4 regions of the Rouxiella sp. Mn2063 genome follow, and region 3 is predicted to be linked to each of the others. Evidence: predicted binding sites of a transcription regulator. Region 3 holds the regulator's gene; each other region holds the start of a gene.

Region 1 (3,218 bases), on a different contig from region 3:
GTACTCGCCTCATTCATAAAATAAAAACCCGGCAACAAGGCCGGGTTGAAACTATCAGGTTATAAAGCGATTTAATTAAATCTGCTGTCAGCGGGCTTATTTCAAGGCCAGCGCATCTTTAATAGTGAAGAACAAGTCGGTCTGATCGGTTAACCCTACAACATTGGCACCATGCGGCCCGTAAGCGGCAATACGCAACTGTGTACCTGTGTGTCCCTGCGACTCTTCTTCAGAGTTGCCGTAACTGATGGCCATCGGCGCACCATCTTTAGTGGTTAAGGTTTGTGTCAGGCCCGGTGCCTTGGCATCGACTTCGATAATCTGACTAGAATGCGCATGGTCGGCAGTGACAATGACCAACGTATTACCATCCTGGCGGGCAAACTCTAATGCCTTCTGCACGGCTTCATCAAGATCAACAGTTTCACCAAACTGACCACACGGATTGGCTGCATGATCCTGTTTATCGATGGATGCACCTTCTACTTGCAGGAAGAATCCGTTTGGCTGCGTTTTCAGCAAATCGATAGCTTTTTCGGTCATCGCTGCCAAGGTTGGAATATCGCTGGTGCGCTGAGGATTGGCTTCGCAAGTGACAGCCGCTTTATCGATATTACCGTGATAGCTTGCTTTAGGGCCGCTCCAGCGTACAGGCATATTGCCGGCAGAGAACAATCCCAACAACGGCTTTTTCTGATCCGCCTGCGTCACGCTATTAAGCTGCTCGGCAGTATCTACCCATTGATAACCCTGAGCGGTGGCCTGATCTTTTAAGGTTTTGCCTGCAAAGTCACCACTTTTTGCTACCTGGTTGAACGATTTGGCTCCGCCTCCAAGCGTGACATCAGCACGAGCCTTGATCAATTGTTCGGTAATAGAGCCACGGCCGCCCTTCTCTAACGCATTAGTTGGGCACTTTTCGCTAGTCTCTTCTGGGCCATAACATTTGCGCGACGTTACGTGAGAGATTTGTGCAGCGGGTGTTGCATCCTGCAATTCGGCGGTTGAAACGTTACCCGTCGCTTTTCCTGCTGCTTTTGCAAGCTCGAGTAAAGTGACGTGATCTTTACCGTTTACATCGACACCCAGCGCACCGTTATATGTTTTAACACCGCTCGACCATGCCGTAGCCGATGCTGCTGAGTCGGTCACATAGCTAGGTTTATGGGTTTTCTTGTCAAGAGAGTAATGTGTGTATTGCCCGGTCAGTGGCAACGCATCGATACCTTTAAAGTAGCCACCCGCACCTTCGGCATAGTTACGTGCAGCCGTGATTTCAGAATCACCCATGCCATCCCCAATCAGCAAGATCACATTTTTAGCCGTTTTATTGGACAGTGACGCTTTCAACGCCTCGGTCTGATCGCCACTTAACCGGCGTGCGCCGCCAACTTCAGTAAGATTCCCTTTCGCGGCACGAGCAGTCAACGCGTCATCTGCCATGGCAGTCTGAGCAGAGGTAAGAACAAGAGCGGCAATCACCGAACGAGCAATTAAAGAAACAGACTGAGGCATAAAAAACTCCGTGTAATGAAATATAAGAAAACAAAAGATACATATTGTCTTAATTTGTTACATCGTAGCTTAAGTCAGAAGCATGACGGTTTTATGACGGGGTAAATAAAAACGGCTGAAGTGGCGAGATCAAATTCGCCACTTTTGATGAAATACGCTTTATTTTTCGCCCATAGATAGCTGGTTGAAAAACACAGGATAGAGCCTTAATAATCGCGAGCCAAGCTAATGTTCTCTCGTAATTTCTCGGCAACGTTATTGATAGACTCACTTTCCGATACCATCGCACCACCGACTCGCCACCAGCTAAAATAACCATGAATCATAGTCTTAGGTAATACTTTGGTATCAATTAGTGTTGATATCGTTTGTGACTTCGCATCACTCAGCGCCTGATGTAATTGCTCTATCGTCGATACCTGATACGTTTTACAGCCGTAGCCTTCGGCAATACGCGCAAAGTTGACCGGCACCAAATCACCATCGAGATTGTTAGTCGTGTTAGTACGGAAACGAAACTCGGTGTTAAAGCTGCCCATCCCATTGCCCATCTGCAAGTTATTAATGCAGCCATTAGACATATTGTCGAATAACACGATATTGATTTTTCGCCTCTCTTGAATAGAAGTTACCAACTCTGAATGCAGCATCATAAATGCACCATCGCCAACCAGCGCATAGACCTCGCGCTGAGGTTCAGCCAGTTTGACGCCAAGGGCGGCATTGACTTCATAACCCATGCAGGAATAGCCATATTCAACGTGATAACTGTTACAGGATGAGGTTCGCCATACTCGCTGTAAGTCGCCAGGTAAACTCCCCGCGGCGGCAACGATAATGGCGTCATCAGCAATAGTGTTATTTAGCACGCCCAATACTCGGCTTTGCGTTAATACTGATGCGGTTAGTTTTTCAAATTCGGCATAAACCTGTTTAGTATCTAAGGAGTCCTGCACTTCTGGGAGAAAATCCTCACCGCTGTATTCCACTTGGTAGACTCGCTGTGTTTCAGCCAGCAGCTGTTCTCTTACCTTGCTCACCCGATCTTCCCAGCCATGGCGGAACTGCATTTTCGTCAGCTCACTCCCCAAGGCTTCTAAACCTAATCGCGCATCGGCTACTAGTTGGACAGCATCAAGTTTATAGGCATCAAAACGATTAACGTTGATATTCAGGAATGACACATTCGGATGCTGGAACAACCATTTTGAAGAGCTAGTGAAATCGGTATAGCGGGTTCCGACGCCAATAATGATATCTGCGTCTTTCGCTAATTGGTTAGCTGCCAGCGAGCCGGTTTCCCCTATACCACCAAGATTCATCGGGTGTTCAGAGGTTAAGGTACCTTTACCAGCCTGAGTTTCGGCAAAAGGAATTCCATGTTTTTCCGCAATCTCTTGTAATGCGCGACCCGCGTCGGAATATTTCAAGCCGCCGCCACAGATAATCAGCGGTTTGGTTTTCCCCTTAAGTAATGCGATCGCCTGTTCCAGCGCCCCCGCGGTTACCGGATAGCGTTCAATATAATGCACCCGCTTTTGGAAGAAATAATCAGGGTAGTCATAGGCTTCTCCCTGTACATCCTGCGGCAGACAAAGCGTCACTGCTCCGGTTTCTGCAGGATCAGTCAATACTCGCATCGCACTAATACAGGCGGTCATCAGTTGTTCTGGCCGCACGATACGATCCCAATATTTACTCAC
Region 2 (3,218 bases), on a different contig from region 3:
GGTCTGGATGGCCCATACGCATAACGCGAGTGAAAGCACCAGCAGTCCAACCTGTAGATTGGTCGCCGATCATCGAAGACCAGGCAACGGCACCGGCGAATTGACCGTTTAATACGCCAAGAATATCTTGCTCATGGCCACCAGAGAAGGTCACGCTAGAGAAGGTATTGTTGTATTTGTTATCGCTGTTACCACCAAACATTTTATGGAAAGCTTGGTTCGGGATCAGATAACCAGAGGTTGAATCTGGGTCAGCAAAACCAAAGGCTTTGCCTTTCAAATCAGCCAGTGTTTTGTACGGACTATCGGCTTTAACTAATACCACTGAGTGGTAACCAGTAGATTTGTCAGTGTCATCAGAGGTAATACCGACCAAATCTACAGCTTTCGGATTATTAATATAAACTGAGGCAAAGGCTGACGGAGACATGTTTAATACCATGTCGATTTTGTCACCTAATAAACCTTGAATCACACCAGAGTAATCTGATGAATTGCGCATTTTAGTATCGACATTCAATTCTTTATCCAAGAATTGTTTGACGCACATATTATCGCCAATCTGCTGCGTTGCGTTCTGTCCGCCTAAAATACCCAAGTTTAATTCTTTTGGAGCATCTGCCGCCATGCTATTCATTGCAGCCATAGCCCCTGCGACGAATACTGCCAGACGTAATAGCTTCTTCATGTATAAATAACCTTGTGTAGATGATTAAAAGGTGAAAAGAAAATGTTGCTTAAAGTTAATATTAATTTTTACTCTATTATGAGCTCTAGCCTTATAGACCAACAGCATCGCTCTCTTCGCCATAAAGTTGGTGCAAAATGGCGTCATTCAACTGGTCAGGATGACCGTCAAAAATAATCTCGCCGTGCGCTATACCAATTGCCCGGGTACAGAAATCTTTTACCAACTCAACCGAGTGCAGGTTGACCATCACGGCAATGCCTTCTTCGCTAACTTTCTTTAAAGCATTCATGATGCGCAGCGTATTTTTGGGGTCCAATGAGGCAACAGGTTCATCGGCCAGCAAAATTTTCGGGTTTTGCATCAGTGCGCGGCAAATCGCCACACGCTGCATCTGACCACCAGACAAGTTCTCAGCACGTTGCAACGCATGCGGCAACATATGCAGCCACTCCAACAATGAAATCGCGCGAGCTCGATCTTCATCGTCGAATTGGTTAAAGAAAGATTTGAAGGTTGAGGTGTGGCTCAAGCGGCCAAGCAGCACGTTAGTCAGCACGTCCAAACGCGGCACCAAGCAGAAATCCTGGAAAATCATGCCGCAGTTTGCACGCCAAAGACGCAATGCCTTACCGCTAAGTCCAGCCAGCTGGTGCTGCTCACCGTCTTCGTATTGGCAAAGAACGCTACCTTCGCTTAAAGGCAGGGTGCCGTTGAGTACGTGTAACAATGTGGATTTACCCGCACCGGAGCGACCAATCACCGCGACGAATTCACCCGCGTGTAAATCAAAACTGATGTCGTTCAAAACACGACGACCGGCTTTATAGGATTTAGTCAGACCTTTCACATCCAGAACTTTGTTCTGCAATTGTGGCACTGCCTGAGTAAATTCAGTCGGTGCTAATTTCAGCTGCGCTTGCGCCATCATGGTATCTCTCGGTGACTTGAACGTAATGGCGTTTATTAAGCGGGAGTTTCATGACACATTGATGATGCTTTAATGGCCAAATCGTGACTAAGAGGTCGTTATTTGACCGATATCACAGCAAAAAATGGCCATCCTCTTCTTTCATGGGAATTTACTCCTATGATAGACAGAGCATCAGGCCCAGGGTCGATATCAAAAACAAGGGAGAGAAAATGAGCCTTCAAGAACAGCACAGTCCAGCCAATCAGGCGTTAATTAGCCGCCTAAAACAGATTAGCGGTAGCCGCCATGTGCTGACGCGCCCAAGCGAAACAGAACGCTATCGACGGGGTTTTCGCTCCGGTGGCGGCAATGCGCTGGCCGTAGTTTTCCCTCAAACCTTGTTACAACAATGGCAGCTTTTAAAAGCCTGCGTCGAAGCCGACAAAATCGTGATTATGCAAGCGGCAAATACTGGCTTGACCGAAGGTTCGACCCCAAGCGGCGAAGATTACGATCGCGATATTGTGATTTTTAGCACGCTCAAGCTCGACACTATTCAGGTGTTGGATGAGGGAAAACAAGTTATAGGCTTCCCTGGCAGCACCCTTTATAAGCTAGAAAAGTTGCTCAAACCCTACGGGCGTGAACCGCATTCAGTGATTGGTTCTTCTTGTATTGGTGCATCGGTGGTTGGCGGCATCTGCAATAATTCCGGCGGTTCTCTGGTCAAACGTGGCCCGGCTTATACCGAATTAGCACTTTATGCACAAATTGGCAGCGACGGGACATTGCAGCTGATTAACCATTTGGGTATTCATTTGGGTGAGTCACCAGAAGAGATCCTCACCCGACTGGATAAGAAACAATATAGCGCCAGCGATATTGAGTACGGTAAAGCTTTAGCCTCCGCGCAAGATTATGCCCAACGCGTACGTGATGTTGATGCCGATACCCCCGCCCGCTTTAATGCCGACCAAAGCCGCCTGTTTGAAGCCTCGGGCTGCGCAGGTAAATTAGCAATATTCGCCGTGCGCCTTGATACTTTCCCAGCGGAAGCACATCAGCAGGTCTTCTATATTGGCACCAATCAAACGGCAGTATTGACCGAATTACGTCGTCGTATTCTGAGTGATTTTAATAATTTGCCGGTAGCAGGCGAATATATGCACCGGGATATTTTTGATATTGCCGAGGTTTACGGCAAAGACATGTTCATGATGATCGATAAACTCGGCACCGATAAAATGCCGGATATGTTTACGGCCAAAGGAAAGTTTGACGCGCATATCGGCAAAGTGCCTTTCTTGCCGAAAAACCTCAGCGATCGCGTGATGCAATGCGTTAGCCGCGTATTACCCAACCACCTGCCGCCGCGGATGAAAATCTATCGCGACCGTTTTGAGCATCATCTGCTATTAAAAATGTCCGGTGAAGGTATTCATGAAGCCGAAGTATTCCTTAATCAATTCTTCGCCGAACACGAAGGGGAATATTTCGTCTGTAGCGAAGATGAAGGGAAAAAAGCCTTCCTACACCGCTTTGCCGCTGCGGGAGCTGCGGTGCGTTACCACGCCGTCCATGAAGATGAAGTCGAAGACATTCTGGCACTAGATATCG
Region 3 (3,218 bases):
CGCTAATCGGCGTTCAAACACCTCGCTCACGCTTAACTCGGTGAGCGTCTCTTTTTCCTGCTGTTGCAGGCTGTTTTGTCGTTGTTCTTTGCTGCGTCGCAGCAACACCACTTCTACCGGCAGATCGGCGGTGAGCGCTTGAATGCGCCGTTGAATATCGCTGAGATAATCCTGGGTCGCCACTTCGATATCCAGCCAGACGGTTTTGTCGTCCTCTTTCCCAGCGAAAGCGGCTAATTGCTGCTCAATATCGGCCAAAGTTCCTTTGATCATCTGCATCGGCTGGTAAGTCGGCACGGGCAGCGCGTCTACGGTGCTCAGCGCATTCTGGCTAAACTCCAGCAAATAGACGCTTTTGGGGCTGTTTAACTCATCAAAACTTAGGGCAATTGGCGAGCCGCTGTAACGAATATGCTGGCTTTTGGCCACGCACTGCGCGCGATGAATATGGCCGAGTGCGACGTAATCGGCTGGGGGAAACGCCTGTGCCGGGAAGGCATCCAGCGTACCGATATAGATATCACGTACTGAATCGGATGTGGTGACACCAACGGTGGTCAGATGGCCGGTGGCGATAATCGGTAGCGCAACCCCCAGGCGTTCGCGCTCGGCCAGCGCCGCTTGGTACAAACTGGCGTAGTGCGCGGCAATGGCTTCTTGCAAGGCCAGTTGTTTGTCATTACCCGATTGTCCCGCCTGACTGGCAAGCAGGTCGCGCGGGCGTAAAAATGGCACGGCGCAGACAATTGCCCCCGGCTGGCCGTTGCGGTTATTGAGCACCATAATTTGCTGCGATAAATCGTCGCTGACGGTGGCAATAACCTTGGTATTGAGGCAAGAGAGCAGCTCACGAGATTCATTAAGCGTGGCGACGGAATCATGATTACCCGCCAAAATAATGAGCTGGCAGCCGGTGCGTTGTAGCTCAACTACAAAGCGATTATACAATTCACGGGCATAGCTAGGCGGCGAGCCGGTATCAAAAATATCGCCGGCGACGATAACGCCATCAACCTGATGCTGTTCAACTTGCTCGATAAGCCAGCGTAAAAAGGCTTGGTGCTCTGGCGCTCGGCTTTTGGTGAAAAAGTATTGGCCGAGGTGCCAGTCGGCAGTATGAATCAGGCGCATCGCGTTCTCATGGTTAGAGGAAAATAGTGTCGTTAATTATAAACGTCGTATTGGGTGGTTGTCGTTGAAAAATCAGGAAATGATATTTGTATGACGCAAGCCAGACATGTTTACTACACTTAACTTCGGCTTGTAATGATTTTCATAAATATGTCACAAAACTGACGCATAATGTTGCTCGCAATCAAATAAAGATCGCTAACTTATTGGCAGGTTCCACGATGGCAAGACGCATATTAGTTGTTGAAGATGAGGCACCAATCCGCGAGATGGTGTGTTTTGTATTAGAGCAAAATGGCTATCACGCCGTAGAGGCAGAAGATTATGACTCTGCTGTCAGCCGTTTAATCGAACCCTTCCCTGAACTCATCTTGCTAGACTGGATGTTGCCTGGTGGTTCTGGCATTCAGTTTATTAAACATCTTAAACGTGAGGCGTTGACACGGGAGATCCCGGTCATGATGCTTACCGCCCGTGGCGAAGAAGAAGATCGGGTTCGCGGCTTGGAAGTGGGTGCGGATGATTACATCACCAAACCGTTTTCTCCGAAAGAATTAGTGGCGCGTATTAAAGCGGTGATGCGTCGTATTTCCCCAATGGCTGTTGAAGAAGTGATCGATATGCAAGGTTTAAGCCTTGATCCTTCCTCTCACCGAGTGGTTGCTAATGAGCAGGCGCTTGACATGGGGCCTACCGAATTTAAACTACTTCATTTCTTTATGACGCATTCTGAACGCGTTTATAGCCGTGAGCAGCTGCTGAATAATGTTTGGGGCACTAACGTTTATGTGGAGGATCGTACAGTCGATGTACATATCCGCCGTTTACGCAAAGCGTTGGAAGTGAGCGGTCACGACCGGATGATCCAAACCGTTCGCGGAACCGGGTACCGTTTTTCAACGCGCTATTGATTAGTTTCTACGGGGAAACCGTGTGTTAGAACGCCTATCATGGAAGCGCCTCGCGGGTGAGTTGTTTTTATTTTGCTTACCTGCGTTTATTCTCGCCATTTTTATTGGCCATCTCCCTTATCTACTCTTAGTGTCGGTATTTGCGGCACTGGGCTGGAACTACTATAACCAGCTAAAACTTTCTCATTGGCTGTGGCTGGATCGCAGCATTACGCCGCCTAGCGGGATTTGGAGCTGGGAGCCGCTGTTTTATGGTCTAAACCAGATGCAGATGCGTAATCGCCGTCGTCGCCGTGAATTAGCGTTGCTGATTAAGCGCTTTCGCAGCGGGGCTGAATCTTTGCCTGATGCAGTGGTGCTGACCACGGAAGAGGGCAATATTTTCTGGTGTAACGGACTGGCGCAGGTATTACTGGGCTTTCGTTGGCCGGAAGATAATGGCCAGCATATCTTCAATCTGGTGCGTTATCCTGAGTTTCGTTTGTGGATACAGAGTCGTGATTTTAGCCGAGCGCTGAATTTGCAGCTCAATAATGAGCATCATGTTGAGTTCCGTGTCATGCCATATTCTGAAGGTCAGCTGTTGATGGTGGCGCGTGATGTGACACAAATGCATCAGTTAGAAGGAGCTAGGCGCAACTTCTTTGCTAATGTTAGTCACGAATTACGTACCCCGCTAACCGTGGTGCAAGGCTATTTAGAAATGATGGTGGAGGCGAAGCTCGAAGAGCCTTTCCGCAGTAAAGCCTTAGATACCATGCAAGAACAGACGCGACGAATGGATGGGTTGGTCAAGCAACTGCTCACCTTATCGAGAATTGAAGCGGCCACTAATATCGATTTGAATGAGCGAGTCGATGTTCCGGTAATGTTAGGCATGATCGAGCGTGAAGCACAGACGTTAAGTTCAGGTCGCCACGAGATTGTCTTTACCGTTAATAACCAGCTCAAGGTATTTGGCAACAATGACCAGTTGCGAAGTGCTGTTTCCAATCTGGTTTATAACTCGGTGAATCATACGCCAGAAGGCACGCGCATTGAGGTGAGTTGGCAGCAAACACCGCAGGGCGCTAAATTCGAAGTAAAAGATAACGGACCCGGCATTGAAGCACAGCATATCCCACGTTTAACCGAACGTTTCTACCGAGTCGATAGAGCACGTTCGCGGCAAACCGG
Region 4 (3,218 bases), on a different contig from region 3:
ACGGAAACCATATTCCACCAGCGTTTCTTTACGCGAACGGTCACCTTTATACATCCCACCAATTTGCGGAATAGTGACGTGAGATTCGTCGACAATCAGCAAACCGTCAGCCGGCAGATAGTCAAACAACGTCGGCGGTGGCTCACCTGGCCCGCGTCCTGAAAGATAGCGTGAGTAGTTTTCAATGCCCGAGCAGTAACCCAGCTCGTTCATCATTTCGAGATCAAACTGGGTACGCTGACTGATGCGCTGCTCTTCGAGCAATTTATTGTTGTCCAGCAGAACTTTACGGCGCTCAACCAGCTCGACTTTAATCTCTTCCATCGCCTGAACGATGCGTTCGCGCGGTGTCACATAGTGCGTCTTGGGATAAATAGTGAAACGCGGCACTTCATGTTCAACATGACCGGTCAGCGGGTCAAATAGCGACAACCGTTCAACTTCTTGATCAAAAAGCTCAATCCGCAATGCCAAATCATCCGACTCGGCTGGGAAAACATCGATCACTTCCCCCCGAACGCGGAAAGTACTGCGCTGGAAAGCCTGATCGTTGCGTGAATATTGCAGTTCCGCCAAACGACGCAAGATAGCGCGCTGGTCGATAATCATGCCCTTAGTCAAATGCAGCATCATCTTCAAATACAGTTCTGGGTCGCCCAAGCCGTAGATAGCCGATACCGACGCCACGACAATAACATCACGTCGCTCTAACAGGGCTTTGGTCGCGGATAAACGCATTTGTTCAATATGTTCGTTGACCGCCGCATCTTTCTCGATAAACGTATCAGAGCTCGGGACATAGGCTTCAGGCTGATAGTAATCGTAGTAAGAAACAAAATATTCAACGGCGTTTTCCGGGAAGAACTCTTTCATCTCACCATAGAGCTGTGCTGCCAGGGTTTTATTTGGCGCCAGCACCATTGTCGGGCGATTCAGATCGGCAATCACATTCGCGACAGTAAAGGTTTTCCCCGATCCCGTTACACCCAGCAAAGTTTGGTGCGCCAGACCGTTCTCGAGCCCTTCTTCCAAAAGCCGGATAGCCTCCGGCTGATCGCCTGAAGGTTTAAATGCGGAATGCAATTTGAATACTTTACTCATGACGGGCTACCTGATGAAGAAATGCTTAAGACCGGTGAGGAGGATTAGTATGGAATACTCCCGAAGGTTGTCAAATTTGACGACACCGCCGACTATCCTGAATAGATAACGGCTGTATGATACTGGATATAAAACCAGCTTCAAGCGCTGTTTATCGTATCTCTGCCCTTGCTTTGTTTATGCTGCACTTTTTTAGTTATACAACGCACGGCTTTTTTACCCAACGCGGCGCATTTATCCCCAGATTTTAACCGGTATTTTTTTACTGACATCAGACTGACGAAAATTTACACAATTGAGATGTGAATGTTTTACGAGGCTTGATTTTAAATAAATCATTGATAATTAATGAATTGTTTAAAAAGCCGAGAATGCGGACAAACTAAGCGCAACCCGCGTCCAGACTCGCTTGTAGCAACTTTTATGACACTCATACACATGGTTATCCACAGGAATAGTGGATAACTCACAGCACCCCGCCTGTAGCGCCAGTTAGCAAAAAACAGCATTTCGCATTTATCGCCCATTCAGATCGGTTTTTTAGTTATTTTTTTACACTTTTATTTCTTTATATATTCTGATTAAGACTAGATAAGCAATGCTTAAGCACTTGCAAAATACTAAATAAGCTCTACGCACTGCATAAAAAAACCGCAACACCATAAAACTTGCACCACGATCTGTAAACCTCAGCACTAGCAGTGTGCACCCTATTAACATTGCTATCAGCAATGATGAAGACTGGCGAGTTTTTCCTTTCGAGCACTGCCAGATACAGCCAGTTTCCCCTTAAAAACATCACTTTAGGAAATTCTTCCGAAAACTTGGCCCGAGACTTGCACAATCTATACTGAGAACCTTTATCCAATTTGCCAGATATTAACACTGTCACTAAAAAGTGGTGCTAACGATCCATTTTGTCGGCAGTGAAGCTGTTTTAAAGCCATAAAAGGTCACTTTTCATCATAATTTGCTACATAAGCTCTATTTATCGTCAATTGATGCTGTTCTAACCGATCATTGCTCGTGGGGTTTTATGCTGTCGATAGACAGTATGGAACGAATAAAACGGTGCCAGGTGGTGCCATGGATGAAGTTAAGCGTGTACGAGGTGTCATCATGCTAAGCGTCAAAGCAGTGAACCAATATTACGGTCAGAATCATACGCTGTGGGATATTGATTTAGAGTTGGTCCGCGGTCAGTGTAATTGCTTAATTGGGCGCAACGGCGTGGGAAAAACCACGCTAATCAACTGCATTATGGGTCATTTGCCGATAAAAAGTGGCAGCATGATATGGCAGTCGGCCAATGATGAACCACAAGACTTGATAAGTTTGCCAGTAGAAACCCGCGCGCAGATGGGCATTGGTTACGTACCACAAGGCAGGCAGATTTTCTCGCAGATGAGCGTCGATGAAAACTTGCAGATTGCCATGATGGCTGGACGTAACAAGACACGTCGTGTTCCCTCCCCCATTTATGACTTATTCCCGGCATTGAAGGAGATGGGGGCACGTAAAGCGGGGGAATTAGATGAAAGCCAGCAGCAACAGTTGGCGATAGGCCGTGCGCTAGTGCAAGAACCCGAGCTGTTGATCCTTGATGAGCCTACCGAACACACCAGCCCGGCAATGGAGGCGAATATGGGCAATATTATCCACCGGTTGAACCGCGATCTTGGTCTGACACTGCTGTTAGTCGGCCACAAACTGCCGTTTATCCGTACCGTTGCCGACCGCTTTTGGCTATTGGATCGCGGTCGCAACGTGGCGCAAGGTACCTTGGCGCAACTAGACGATAACTTGGTGAAAACCTATTTAAGCGTATAGATGAGCCAGATATTGGAGAGACAATCGGGCAAGGGCATATTTTAACTTTGCAACACGGCAAGGTCCAAATACTGCCCTAAATCTGCAAAATCCCCCGTTGGCACGCCTGCTGACAAATAAGGGATCTCACCCAGCATTGGGGCGTGTATCAGGCGTTTTAGCGTTTCAAGATAAGCCTGGTGATGCGTACCGGTTGGCTGTACGTCATTGGCAATCCATCCGGCCAGCGTCAAACCGGCTTGAGACACCGCCTGCGCGGTGAGCAGCGCATGGTTAATACAGCCCAG

Evidence for each region. The regulator PhoB, encoded in region 3, activates phosphate uptake and scavenging genes when phosphate is short. The targets are predictions, from matches to a motif close to CTGTCATAAAACTGNCNNAT.
Region 1: a site for PhoB is predicted at 1,596-1,615, ahead of phoA (alkaline phosphatase). Genes of this name have one in related genera too.
Region 2: a site for PhoB is predicted at 1,657-1,676, ahead of phnC (phosphonate ABC transporter ATP-binding protein). Genes of this name have one in related genera too.
Region 4: a site for PhoB is predicted at 1,367-1,386, ahead of uvrB (excinuclease ABC subunit UvrB). Genes of this name have one in related genera too.

What each region holds. Positions count from the first base shown of each region.
Region 1 is NZ_JBMOUD010000024.1:23,915-27,132, reverse strand. Features, by position in the region: gene phoA (alkaline phosphatase) at 97-1,515, opposite strand; gene iolD (3D-(3,5/4)-trihydroxycyclohexane-1,2-dione acylhydrolase (decyclizing)) at 1,722-3,218, opposite strand, start outside.
Region 2 is NZ_JBMOUD010000012.1:67,069-70,286, reverse strand. Features, by position in the region: gene phnD (phosphonate ABC transporter substrate-binding protein) at 1-688, opposite strand, end outside; gene phnC (phosphonate ABC transporter ATP-binding protein) at 780-1,616, opposite strand; gene dld (D-lactate dehydrogenase) at 1,832-3,218, shown strand, end outside.
Region 3 is NZ_JBMOUD010000008.1:101,179-104,396, reverse strand. Features, by position in the region: gene sbcD (exonuclease subunit SbcD) at 1-1,131, opposite strand, end outside; gene phoB (phosphate response regulator transcription factor PhoB) at 1,353-2,042, shown strand; gene phoR (phosphate regulon sensor histidine kinase PhoR) at 2,065-3,218, shown strand, end outside.
Region 4 is NZ_JBMOUD010000012.1:45,633-48,850, reverse strand. Features, by position in the region: gene uvrB (excinuclease ABC subunit UvrB) at 1-1,101, opposite strand, end outside; gene ACL9RG_RS16680 (ABC transporter ATP-binding protein) at 2,221-2,931, shown strand; gene bioD (dethiobiotin synthase) at 2,973-3,218, opposite strand, start outside.